Linked DNA regions of Streptomyces clavuligerus. Each later gene encodes a partner of the first gene's protein in a complex. Links are inferred from orthologs where the notes say so. Each region holds a gene or a part of one and is shown on either strand. Other genes may lie near its edges.

Region 1 (5,152 bases):
TCGCGATCGTGGGCCCCACCGGCGCGGGCAAGACCACGCTGGTGAATCTGCTGATGCGGTTCTACGAGGTCACCGGCGGCCGGATCGGTCTCGACGGGGTGGACGTGGCCAAGATGTCGCGGGACGAGCTGCGTTCGTCGATCGGCATGGTCCTCCAGGACACCTGGCTGTTCGGCGGGACGATCGCGGACAACATCGCGTACGGCGCGGCACCGGGCCGGAAGGTCACCCGGGCCGAGATCGAGGAGGCGGCGCGGGCCGCGCACGCGCACCGGTTCATCCGGACGCTGCCGGACGGCTACGACACCGTGCTCGCCGACGACGGTGCCGAGGGGGCCGGGGTCAGCGCGGGCGAGAAGCAGCTCATCACCATCGCGCGGGCGTTCCTGTCCGACCCGGTGATCCTGGTGCTCGACGAGGCGACCAGCTCGGTCGACACCCGTACGGAGGTGCTGATCCAGAAGGCGATGGCCCGGCTCGCGCACGGCCGGACCAGCTTTGTCATCGCGCACCGGCTCTCCACCATCCGGGACGCGGACGTGATCCTGGTGATGGAGAACGGCTCGATCGTCGAACAGGGCACCCATGACGAGCTGCTGACGGCGGGCGGCGCCTACGCCCGGCTGTACTCGGCGCAGTTCGCGGAGGCGGTGGCGGAGGTCGACTGAGTCCCGGGGCCGCCCGGGACCCAGCCGGGCGGTTCAGTCGAGATAGCCGCGGAGCTGGTCGGCGAAGGCGTGGTCGCGCAGCTTGTTGAGGGTCTTGGACTCGATCTGGCGAATCCGCTCCCGGGTCACGCCGAAGATCCGTCCGATCTCCTCCAGGGTGCGCGGCCTGCCGTCGGCCAGGCCGTAGCGGAGCTGGACCACCTTGCGCTCGCGCTCGCCGAGCGTGGAGAGCACGGCCTCCAGATGCTCCCGCAGCAGCAGGAAGGCGGCGGACTCGACGGGGGACGCGGCGTCGCCGTCCTCGATGAGGTCGCCGAGGGCGACATCCTCCTCCTCCCCGACCGGCGCGTGCAGCGAGACCGGCTCCTGGGCGAGCCGCAGTACCTCGCTGACCCGCTCCGGGGGCAGGTCGAGCTGGGCGGCGACCTCCTCGGGGGTGGGCTCGCTGCCCTGCTCCTGGAGCATCCGGCGCTGCACCCGGACCACCCGGTTGATCAGTTCGACCACATGGACGGGGACCCTTATGGTGCGCGCCTGGTCGGCGAGAGCCCGGGACATGGCCTGGCGAATCCACCAGGTGGCGTACGTGGAGAACTTGTAGCCGCGGGTGTAGTCGAACTTCTCGACCGCGCGGATCAGCCCGAGATTGCCCTCCTGGACCAGGTCGAGCATGGTCAGTCCGCGGCCGACATAGCGCTTGGCGACGGAGACCACGAGCCGCAGATTGGCCTCGATCAGCCGGCGCTTGGCCATCCGGCCCATGACGACGAGCCGGTCGAGGTCGGCCGCGAGCCGGGAGCTGTTGAGGTCGGGGGTCGCGGCCAGCTTCTCCTCGGCGAAGAGCCCGGCCTCGACCCGGCGGGCCAGCTCCACCTCCTCGGCGGCGGTGAGCAGCGGAATCCTGCCGATCTCCCGCAGATACTGACGGAAGAGGTCGGAGGAGGGGCCGCTGCTCTCGGACCGGGCGGTACGGGCGGACCCCGGTCGTGGCGCGCTCTCCTCGGCGCCCGTCCCACCGATCGCCTCGGCACTCTCCTCGGCGTTCTCCTCGGCGCCCGCCCCGTCCTGAAGGGCCTCGGCCGCCGGGGCCTCGGGGTGGTGCGGCGACGGGCTCTGCGCGGGAACGGCCGGGAGGGGATCGGGCCGGGCAGAACGTTCCGCCGGGGTCTCGGTCAGGGTCCGGGTCTGCACGGGGGCGACCTCCAGGGTGATCGCTGCCGGGTCTGGGGGCGTACGGCAGCGGGACGGGGCGACCGGGGCGCCGCGTCCCGTACACGATGAACGATCCACGGGGGTGGGGAGGCCCACCGGAGGTGGACCGGCCGCCCTCCGGGGCTCGGGCACCGAATCCCAGTGTGGGGTACGACACACAGCCGCCACGAGGGGCGTGCGGAGAATTTTTGTCCTCGCTGTGACCCGGCGGTTACCCAGCGATCCGTTCTCCGGTGCGCACCGGGCCCGGCGCGGGGGCTCAGAGCGCCGCCGCGCCGTGGGTGCGCAGGGACTGGGCGTACTGCTGGAGCACCCACAGCTCGTTCTGGACGGCGGAGAACCGCTCGGGGTCCGCGTGCTGCCCGAGACGGGTCAGGGTGCCCTGGATCTCCAGCACCCGGCGGTCCACGGCGCGCAGCCGGACCTGGACGAGCTGCACTCCCGCGTAGATCTCGTCGACGGTCCGTGCGTGGATCGCCTCCACCGCCAGCTCGGTGACGAGCGCGCGGACGGTGTCGTTGGGCGCGGCCTCGCGCACCCGGGCGAGATAGCCGGGGCCGTCGCTGAGCCCCTGCTCGGTGCCGCCCGCGTCCGCGACGGTCTGCCGGACGGCCGCGTAGGGCGCCGCCGTGAACTCGTCCATCCCGTACGCGTCGAAGGCGGGAGAGACCAACTCGGGGTGCTGGAGCGCGAGTTTCAGCAGCTCGCGCTCGGTGCGGTGGGCGGGGCTGCGCAGATGGAGGGCGGGGCCGCCCGCCGGGGCGGGGGCGGTGGCCTGCTGCGGGGGCTGGGGGCCGCGCCGCCGGGTGTCGCCGGGGGCGGGGCCGCGTCCGCCCCGGTCCCGGGCCCAGCGGGCGAGCTGGGCCACCCGCTTGACCACGAATTGGGTGTCGAGGATGCCGATCATGCCCGCGAGCTGTACGGCGGACCCGTGCTGGATGGCCGGGTTCTTGATCTTGGCGACCACGGGGGCCGCCTCGTCGAGCGCCCCCGCCTGCCCCGCCGGGTTCTCCAGATTGTGCCGCTGGACGATCTGCCGCATGGCGAACTCGAACAGCGGGGTCCGGGAGCCCACCAGCGCCTCCACGGCCGCGTCGCCCTCGGCGAGCCGCAGATCACAGGGGTCCATCCCGCCCGGGGTGATCGCGATGGAGGTCTCGGCGGCGAACTTCTGATCGTCCTCGAAGGCCCGCAGCGCGGCCTTCTGCCCGGCGGCGTCACCGTCGAAGGTGAAGATCACCTCGGCGGTGGCATGGTCCATCAGCAGCCGTCGGAGGATCTTGATGTGGTCGCCGCCGAAGGCCGTGCCACAGGTGGCGATCGCGGTCGTCACCCCGGCCAGATGGCAGGCCATGACGTCGGTGTACCCCTCGACGACCACGGCCGTACTGGTCCGGACGATCTCCTTCTTGGCCAGATCGATCCCGTACAGCACCTGCGACTTCTTGTAAATCGCCGTCTCGGGGGTGTTCAGGTACTTGGGGCCGTTGTCGCTCTCGTGGAGCTTGCGGGCGCCGAAGCCGACGACATCGCCGGAGATATCGCGGATCGGCCACATCAGCCGGCCCCGGAAGCGGTCGATGGGGCCCCGGCGGCCCTCCTGGGAGAGGCCGGAGAGGGTCAGCTCCTTGTCGCTGAAGCCCTTGCCGCGCAGAAAACGGGTGAGGTGGTCCCAGCCCTGGGGGCTGTAGCCGACGCCGAAGTGCAGGGCCGCCGCCTGGTCGAAGCCGCGCTCGGCGAGGAAGGTGCGCCCGGCCGCCGCCTCGGGGCTGTTCTCCAGTTGCTCCGCGTAGTACTGGGCGGCGACCTTGTGGGCCTCGACCAGCCGGATGCGCTCGCCCCGCTGATGGCTGGGGTTGTAGCCGCCCTCCTCGTAGCGGAGGGTGATCCCGGCGGTGCCCGCCAGCCGCTCGACCGCCTCGGAGAAGGTGAGGTGGTCGATCTTCATCACGAAGGCGATCGTGTCGCCGCCTTCCTGGCAGCCGAAGCAGTGGAAGAGCCCCTTGCCCGGGCTGACCTGGAAGGACGGGGACTTCTCGTCATGGAAGGGGCAGAGCCCCTTCAGATTGCCGCCTCCCGCGTTGCGCAGCTGGAGGTACTCGGACACGACGGCATCGATCGGAACCGCGTCCCGTACCGCCTTGATGTCGTCATCGTTGATCCTGCCTGCCACGGGTGAATTCTACGGTGGACGGCCGACATCCCCGCCCGGCCGCGGACCCGGCCCCGGAGGGCTTCGGCGATCACGGCCGGGCGGGGGTGGCTCACCCCTGCCCGGACAGGGAGTCCAGCGGGACGGAGGGGTCGGCGAGCGCGTCCGCGTCCACGGCTCCGCCCGAACGGATCAGCTGCTGGATCGGGGCCGTGACGTCCCACACATTCACATTCATCCCCGCGAGCACCCGGCCCTCCTTCAGCCAGAACGCGATGAACTCCCGCTTCCCGGCGTCGCCGCGCACCACGACCTGGTCGTACGACCCGGCCGGGGCCCAGCCCGAGTACTCCATGCCCAGGTCGTACTGGTCGGAGAAGAAGTAGGGCACCCGGTCGTAGGCGACCTCCTGGCCGAGCATGGCGCGCGCGGCGGCCGGGCCGCCGTTGAGGGCGTTGGCCCAGTGCTCGACCCGCAGCCGGGCGCCGATCCCGGGGTGCTCGGCCGCGGCCACGTCGCCCGCCGCGTAGATGTCCGGGTCGGAGGTGCGCAGCGAGGCGTCGACGGCGATGCCGCCGCCGTGGGCCCGGTCGGCGAGGGTGAGCCCGGCGGCCTCGGCGAGGGCGGTGCGGGGGGCCGCCCCGATGGCGGCGAGGACGTCGTGCGCGGGGTGCTCGTCGCCGTCGTCGGTGCGGACGCCGAGCACCATGCCGTCCTGTCCGGTGATCTCGGTGAGCCGGGCGCCGAAGTGGAAGCGGACGCCGTGCTCCGTGTGCAGATCGGCGAAGAACTGCCCCAGCTCGGGGCCGATGGCCTGGTGCAACGGGGTGGGCTCGGGCTCGATGACGGTGACCTCGGCGCCGTAGGAACGGGCCGCGGCGGCGACCTCCAGACCGATCCACCCGGCTCCGGCGATCACGAGCTGCCCATTGTCCCGGCCGAGCGAGGCCAGTACCTGGCGGAGCCGTTCGGCGTGGGCGAGGCGGCGCAGATGGTGGACCCCGGCGAGAGACGTGCCGGGGATGTCCAGCCTGCGGGGCTCGGCCCCGGTGGCGAGCAGCAGCTTGTCGTAGCCGAGGACGGTGCCGTCGCTGAGCCGGACGGTCCTGGCCGCCCGGTC
Region 2 (5,219 bases), 1.4 Mb from region 1 along the record:
CAGCATGCCCATGACTCCTCCGAAGACGATGCCCCACTGCACCATCCGGCGGCAGACCTGCCGTGCTCCCTGGGCGTCCCCGGCTCCCAGGCAGCGGCCGATGATCGCCTGGCCCGCTATGGCGATCGCGTCCAGGGCGAAGGCCATCAGACTCCACAGCGAGAGAACGATCTGATGGGCGGCGATCTGGTCGTCCCCCATCCGGGCGGCGACGGCGGTGGCGATCATCAGCACGGCCCGCAGCGACAGGGTGCGGACGAGCAGGGGGGCTCCGGCACGGGCGCTGGCCCGTATGCCCGCCGCATGGGGACGCAGGGAGGCACGGTGGCGCCGGGCCCCGCGGATGACCACGATCAGATAGGCGACGGCCATCCCCCACTGTGCGATCACGGTGCCCCAGGCGGAACCGGCGATGCCGAGTCCGGCCCCGTACACCAGGCCCACATTGAGGACGGCGTTCGCGGCGAAACCGGCCCCGGCGACCACGAGCGGAGTGCGGGTGTCCTGGAGGCCGCGCAGTACGCCGGTGGCGGCCAGCACGATCAGCATGGCGGGGATGCCCAGGCTGGATATGCGGAGATAGGTGACGGCGTAGGGGGCGGCGGTGTCGGAGGCCCCGAGGATGTCCACCAGCGCGGGCGCGGCGGGCAGGGTCAGGGCCACCAGGGCGGCTCCGAGGAGGGTGGCCAGCCAGATGCCGTCCATGCCCTGGCGGATGGCGGCACCGAGATCGCCCGCGCCGACCCGCCGGGCGACGGCGGCCGTGGTGGCGTAGGCGAGGAAGACACAGACGCTCACGGCGGTCATCAGCAGGGCGGCCGCGATGGCGAACCCGGCGAGCTGGGCGGTGCCGAGGTGGCCGACGACGGCGCTGTCGACCATGACGAAGAGGGGTTCGGCGACCAGCGCTCCGAAGGCGGGGAGGGCGAGCGAGACGATCTCTCGGTCGTGCCGCCGCCGGAGCGCCTTCGGGGAGGTGGGGGCCTGGGTCATGGGCTCAAGGTAATCGTCCACAGGTAATAGATGCAAACCGTGTGTGGCTATTACTTCTCATCGAAGCGCCGGTTCCGGGGCGTCTCGTTTGTCGCGATCTTGGCCCCCGGGGAAAAGTTTTTCTCCCCCACAGGCCGTGGATGGAAGACTCGCTGGTCAGAGGGGTCCTCCCGGGCGTGACATGATTTTGTCCACAGCACTGTCCCCCGCTCCATGCACAGGTTCCGGGGAGTTCTCCACAGCATCGGGGCGCTCATCCACATGGCCTGTGGATAACCAGATTGGCTGACGGTGCCCGGGGCCCTACCGTGGACCCTCGCCCGACGCGCCGGAAGCGGAGTTGGGCCACTCGTTTTGTCAGTCCTGTGCCGTAGAAAGAGGGGGCACGGCGAGGTCCGCTGAGCGGACGGGAGGAGGTGGCCCGGGTGAGTGTCTCCGAGCCCTTGGACGACCCCTGGGCGGCCGAAGGCGGCCCCGGCGACCGTCTGCCCGTCTCCCGTCAGCGGCGCGGGGACCAGCGCTCCGGCCGGGACGACCAGCACGACCGGGGCAGGGACTCCGAGGGCTGGGACGGCGGCTCCCCCGGCTTCGAGCGGGTGCCGCCCCAGGACCTCGACGCCGAACAGTCGGTCCTCGGCGGCATGCTCCTCTCCAAGGACGCGATCGCCGATGTCGTGGAGGTCCTCAAGGGCCACGACTTCTACCGTCCGGCCCATGAGACGGTCTACACCGCCATCCTCGACCTCTATGCCAAGGGCGAGCCCGCCGACCCCATCACCGTCGCCGCCGAGCTGGTCAAACGGGGGGAGATCACCCGCGTCGGCGGTGCCTCCTACCTCCACACCCTCGTCCAGTCGGTGCCGACGGCGGCCAACGCCTCGTACTACGCCGAGATCGTCCACGAGCGGGCGGTGCTCCGGCGTCTCGTGGAGGCCGGTACCAAGATCACGCAGATGGGCTATGCGGCCGACGGCGACGTGGACGAGATCGTCAACTCGGCCCAGGCGGAGATCTACGCGGTCACCGAGCAGCGCACCAGCGAGGACTATCTGCCGCTCGGCGACATCATGGAGGGCGCGCTCGACGAGATCGAGGCGATCGGCTCCCGCAGCGGTGAGATGACCGGGGTACCCACCGGCTTCACCGACTTCGACTCGCTGACCAACGGCCTCCACCCCGGCCAGATGATCGTCATCGCCGCCCGTCCCGCGATGGGCAAGTCCACGCTCGCCCTGGACTTCGCCCGGGCCTGCTCGATCAAGAACAACCTGCCGAGCGTGATCTTCTCCCTGGAGATGGGGCGGAACGAGATCGCGATGCGGCTGCTGTCCGCCGAGGCCCGCGTCGCGCTGCACCACATGCGCTCCGGCACCATGACGGACGAGGACTGGACCCGGCTCGCCCGCCGGATGCCGGACGTGTCGCAGGCGCCGCTCTACATCGACGACTCCCCGAACCTCTCGATGATGGAGATCCGCGCGAAGTGCCGTCGGCTGAAGCAGCGCAACGATCTGAAACTGGTCGTGATCGACTACCTCCAGCTGATGCAGTCCGGCGGCTCCCGGCGCGCCGAGAGCCGGCAGCAGGAGGTCTCGGACATGTCCCGTAACCTCAAGCTGCTCGCCAAGGAGCTGGAGCTCCCGGTGATCGCGCTCTCCCAGCTGAACCGTGGCCCCGAGCAGCGCACCGACAAGAAGCCGATGGTCTCCGACCTGCGTGAGTCGGGCTCCATCGAGCAGGACGCCGACATGGTGATCCTGCTGCACCGCGAGGACGCCTACGAGAAGGAGTCCCCGCGCGCGGGCGAGGCCGACCTGATCGTGGCCAAGCACCGTAACGGCCCGACCGCCACCATCACGGTCGCGTTCCAGGGCCACTACTCGCGCTTCGTGGACATGGCCCAGACCTGAGCCGACCGCCCGGGTAATTCACTGGCCGAGGCGGAGCCCGGGCAGAAGGCTGTCACCGTGACACTTCATGAGAACGAGATCGGTGTGGATGAGGCGGTCGTCCGGTCGCTGCTGCGGGAGCAGCGACCGGAGTGGGCCGACCTCCCCGTCTCCCCGGCCGGCGCGGGCACGGACAACACCATGTACCGGCTCGGCAGCCATCTGCTCATACGGCTGCCGCGCACGCCGGACAACGCGAAGGCCGTACAGAAGGAACAGACGTGGCTGCCGCGGCTGGCGCCGCATCTTCCCTGTCGCATCCCGGAGCCGGTGCACGCCGGTACCCCGAGTTCCGCCTTTCCGCTCGCCTGGTCGGTCTACCGCTGGATCGACGGTGACGAGGCCGGCCCGGGATCGGTCACCGATTGGCCCGCCTTCGGGGCCGACCTGGCGGCGACCGTGCAGAGGCTGCACTCCGTCCCTCTGATGGGAGCTGTGCGGCAGGGCGGGCTCAGCTGGTACCGCGGGGGTGGCCTGGGAGCGTGCGACCGGTGGATCAGCGAGTACTTCGACACCTGCGGGACGATCCCGGGTCTCGACCTCGACCTCGCGTACCTGCGGCACCTGTGGCGGAGTGCGCTCGCCCTGCCCGAGCCGTCCGGCCGGCAGGTATGGCTCCACGGCGACCTCAAACCCACCAACCTTCTGGTTCAGCAGGGGAAGCTGCACGCGGTCATCGACTTCGGGTGTCTCTCGGTCGGCTTTCCCGACGCCGAGCACGCGCCTGTGTGGGATCTGCCCCCCGGGGCCCGACAGGCGTACTGGGACGCCATGAGCCTCGACGACGTGACGTGGTCGCGTGCCCGGGCGTGGGCCATCGCCGTCGGAGTCAGCGGGGTGGCGTACTACTGGGACACCTATCCCGCCTTCGTCGGCGCATGCCTGTCGCGCCTCCGCGCGATCACGTGACAGCGGGATCGATGAGTACGGCCCCCGCAGCTCCGGGACCCGGCGGACGGTGCGGTGCGGGGACTTCGATAGACCTGCTCCATGACCTCATCAGTGACCACTCTGCTGCCCGCCACCGAGCGGGCCCTGCTGACCAGCGTCGCCACCGCCCAGTCCACGGGCCGCAGCCCCTCCCTGGTCGCCGGAGTCGCGCGCGACGGGCAGCTCGCGTGGACCGGGGGCTGTCCCGAGACGGACGGATTCCGGCCGGCGCAGACGCAGTACCGCATGGGCTCGATCACCAAGACCTTCACCGCCGTCCTGGTGCTGCGCCTCCGTGACGAGGGGCTGCTCGACCTGGACGACCCGGTGGAGCGGCACCTGCCGGGCACGGGGCTGGGGCCGGTGACGATCGCCCAGCTCCTCGGGCACGGCGGCGGGCTGCGCGCCGAGTCGCCCGGACCCTGGTGGGAGCGGACCCCGGGCACGCTCCGGCCCGGACTCGCCGATGTGCTCGGCGAGGGCCCGATCCACCCCGCCGGACGGCGCTTCCACTACTCCAACCCCGGCTACACCGTGCTGGGTTCCCTGGTCGAGGCGGTCCGTGGTGTCCCCTGGGAGGAGGCGCTGCGCACCGGGATCCTTCAGCCCCTGGGGCTCACCCGCACCGGCCTCAGGCCCGAGGCGCCCGCCGCCGAGGGCTGGGCGGTGCACCCCTGGGCGGATGTGCTGCTCCCCGAACCCTGCGCGGACCTGGGGCTGATGACCCCGGCGGGAGGGCTCTGGTCCACGGTGACCGACCTCTGCCGGTTCGCCGTCTTCCTGGCCGAGGGGGACGACCGGGTGCTCGGGGCGTCCTCGGTGCGCGAGATGAGGACGCCGTCCACGCCCGCGGAGAACGGCGAGTGGGACAGCGCCTACGGTCTGGGGCTCCAGGTCGTCCGGGCCGACGGCCGCACCCTGGCCGGGCACAGCGGCTCACTGCCGGGCTTCCTCGCCGGACTCTGGTTCAGCGTGGAGGACCGGATCGCCGCGGTCGCGCTCGCCAATGCCACCTCGGGACCCGCCGTCCCGGCGGTCGCCGCCGACCTCGTACGGATCGTGGCGGAGGCCGAGCCGCCGCTGCCCGCCCCCTGGAAGCCGCTGGCCGGGGTTGATCCGGAGCTGCTGGCGCTGACCGGCCCCTGGTACTGGGGGACGTACACGTATGCGCTGCGGCTGCTTCCCGGCCGGGCGCTGGAGCTCCAGCCGCTGAAGGGTTCCGGCCGGGGCGCCCGTTTCACCCCGGAACAGGACGGCACCTGGACGGGGCAGAACGGCTACCACGCGGGGGAGACGCTGCGGGTGGTGCGCCGGGAGGACGGTTCGGTCCGCCATCTCGACGTGGGG

What was found. The genes of interacting proteins can lie anywhere in the genome.
Region 2: the proteins of dnaG (region 1) and dnaB are in contact, whole or in part, in a crystal structure (PDB 2R6A), measured with the Geobacillus stearothermophilus proteins. The link is inferred for Streptomyces clavuligerus from one-to-one orthologs. Residues at the interface, in WP_049624496.1 of Geobacillus stearothermophilus: Lys456, Leu457, Leu458, Pro459, Ala460, Asn463, Ala464, Leu467, Leu535, Leu536, Ile537, Ala538, Gln544, Glu545, Asp548, Tyr549, His552; in WP_033016901.1 of Geobacillus stearothermophilus: Ser13, Glu15, Ala16, Gln18, Glu91, Leu92, Asp94, Ala95, Val96, Pro97, Thr98, Ala99, Ala100, Asn101, Tyr104, Tyr105, Ile108.

Annotation. Positions count from the first base shown.
Region 1 is NZ_CP027858.1:4,777,335-4,782,486, reverse strand. What follows is about bases 1,597-4,504. They hold dnaG (DNA primase), read right to left. Parts: upstream 4,054-4,504; coding sequence 2,140-4,053; downstream 1,597-2,139. Other genes in these bases: CRV15_RS20075 (NAD(P)/FAD-dependent oxidoreductase), read right to left, coding at 4,145-4,504; CRV15_RS20085 (RNA polymerase sigma factor), read right to left, coding at 1,597-1,859. In the rest of the region: CRV15_RS20090 (ABC transporter ATP-binding protein), read left to right, coding at 1-668; more of CRV15_RS20085, read right to left, coding at 702-1,596; more of CRV15_RS20075, read right to left, coding at 4,505-5,152. UniProt on the Escherichia coli protein: RNA polymerase that catalyzes the synthesis of short RNA molecules used as primers for DNA polymerase during DNA replication.
Region 2 is NZ_CP027858.1:3,364,788-3,370,006, forward strand. The notes cover bases 695-3,669. They hold dnaB (replicative DNA helicase), read left to right. Parts: upstream 695-1,436; coding sequence 1,437-2,903; downstream 2,904-3,669. Other genes in these bases: CRV15_RS14110 (MATE family efflux transporter), read right to left, coding at 695-993; CRV15_RS14120 (aminoglycoside phosphotransferase family protein), read left to right, coding at 2,961-3,669. Also shown: more of CRV15_RS14110, read right to left, coding at 1-694; more of CRV15_RS14120, read left to right, coding at 3,670-3,851; CRV15_RS14125 (serine hydrolase domain-containing protein), read left to right, coding at 3,933-5,219. UniProt on the Escherichia coli protein: The main replicative DNA helicase, it participates in initiation and elongation during chromosome replication. Travels ahead of the DNA replisome, separating dsDNA into templates for DNA synthesis.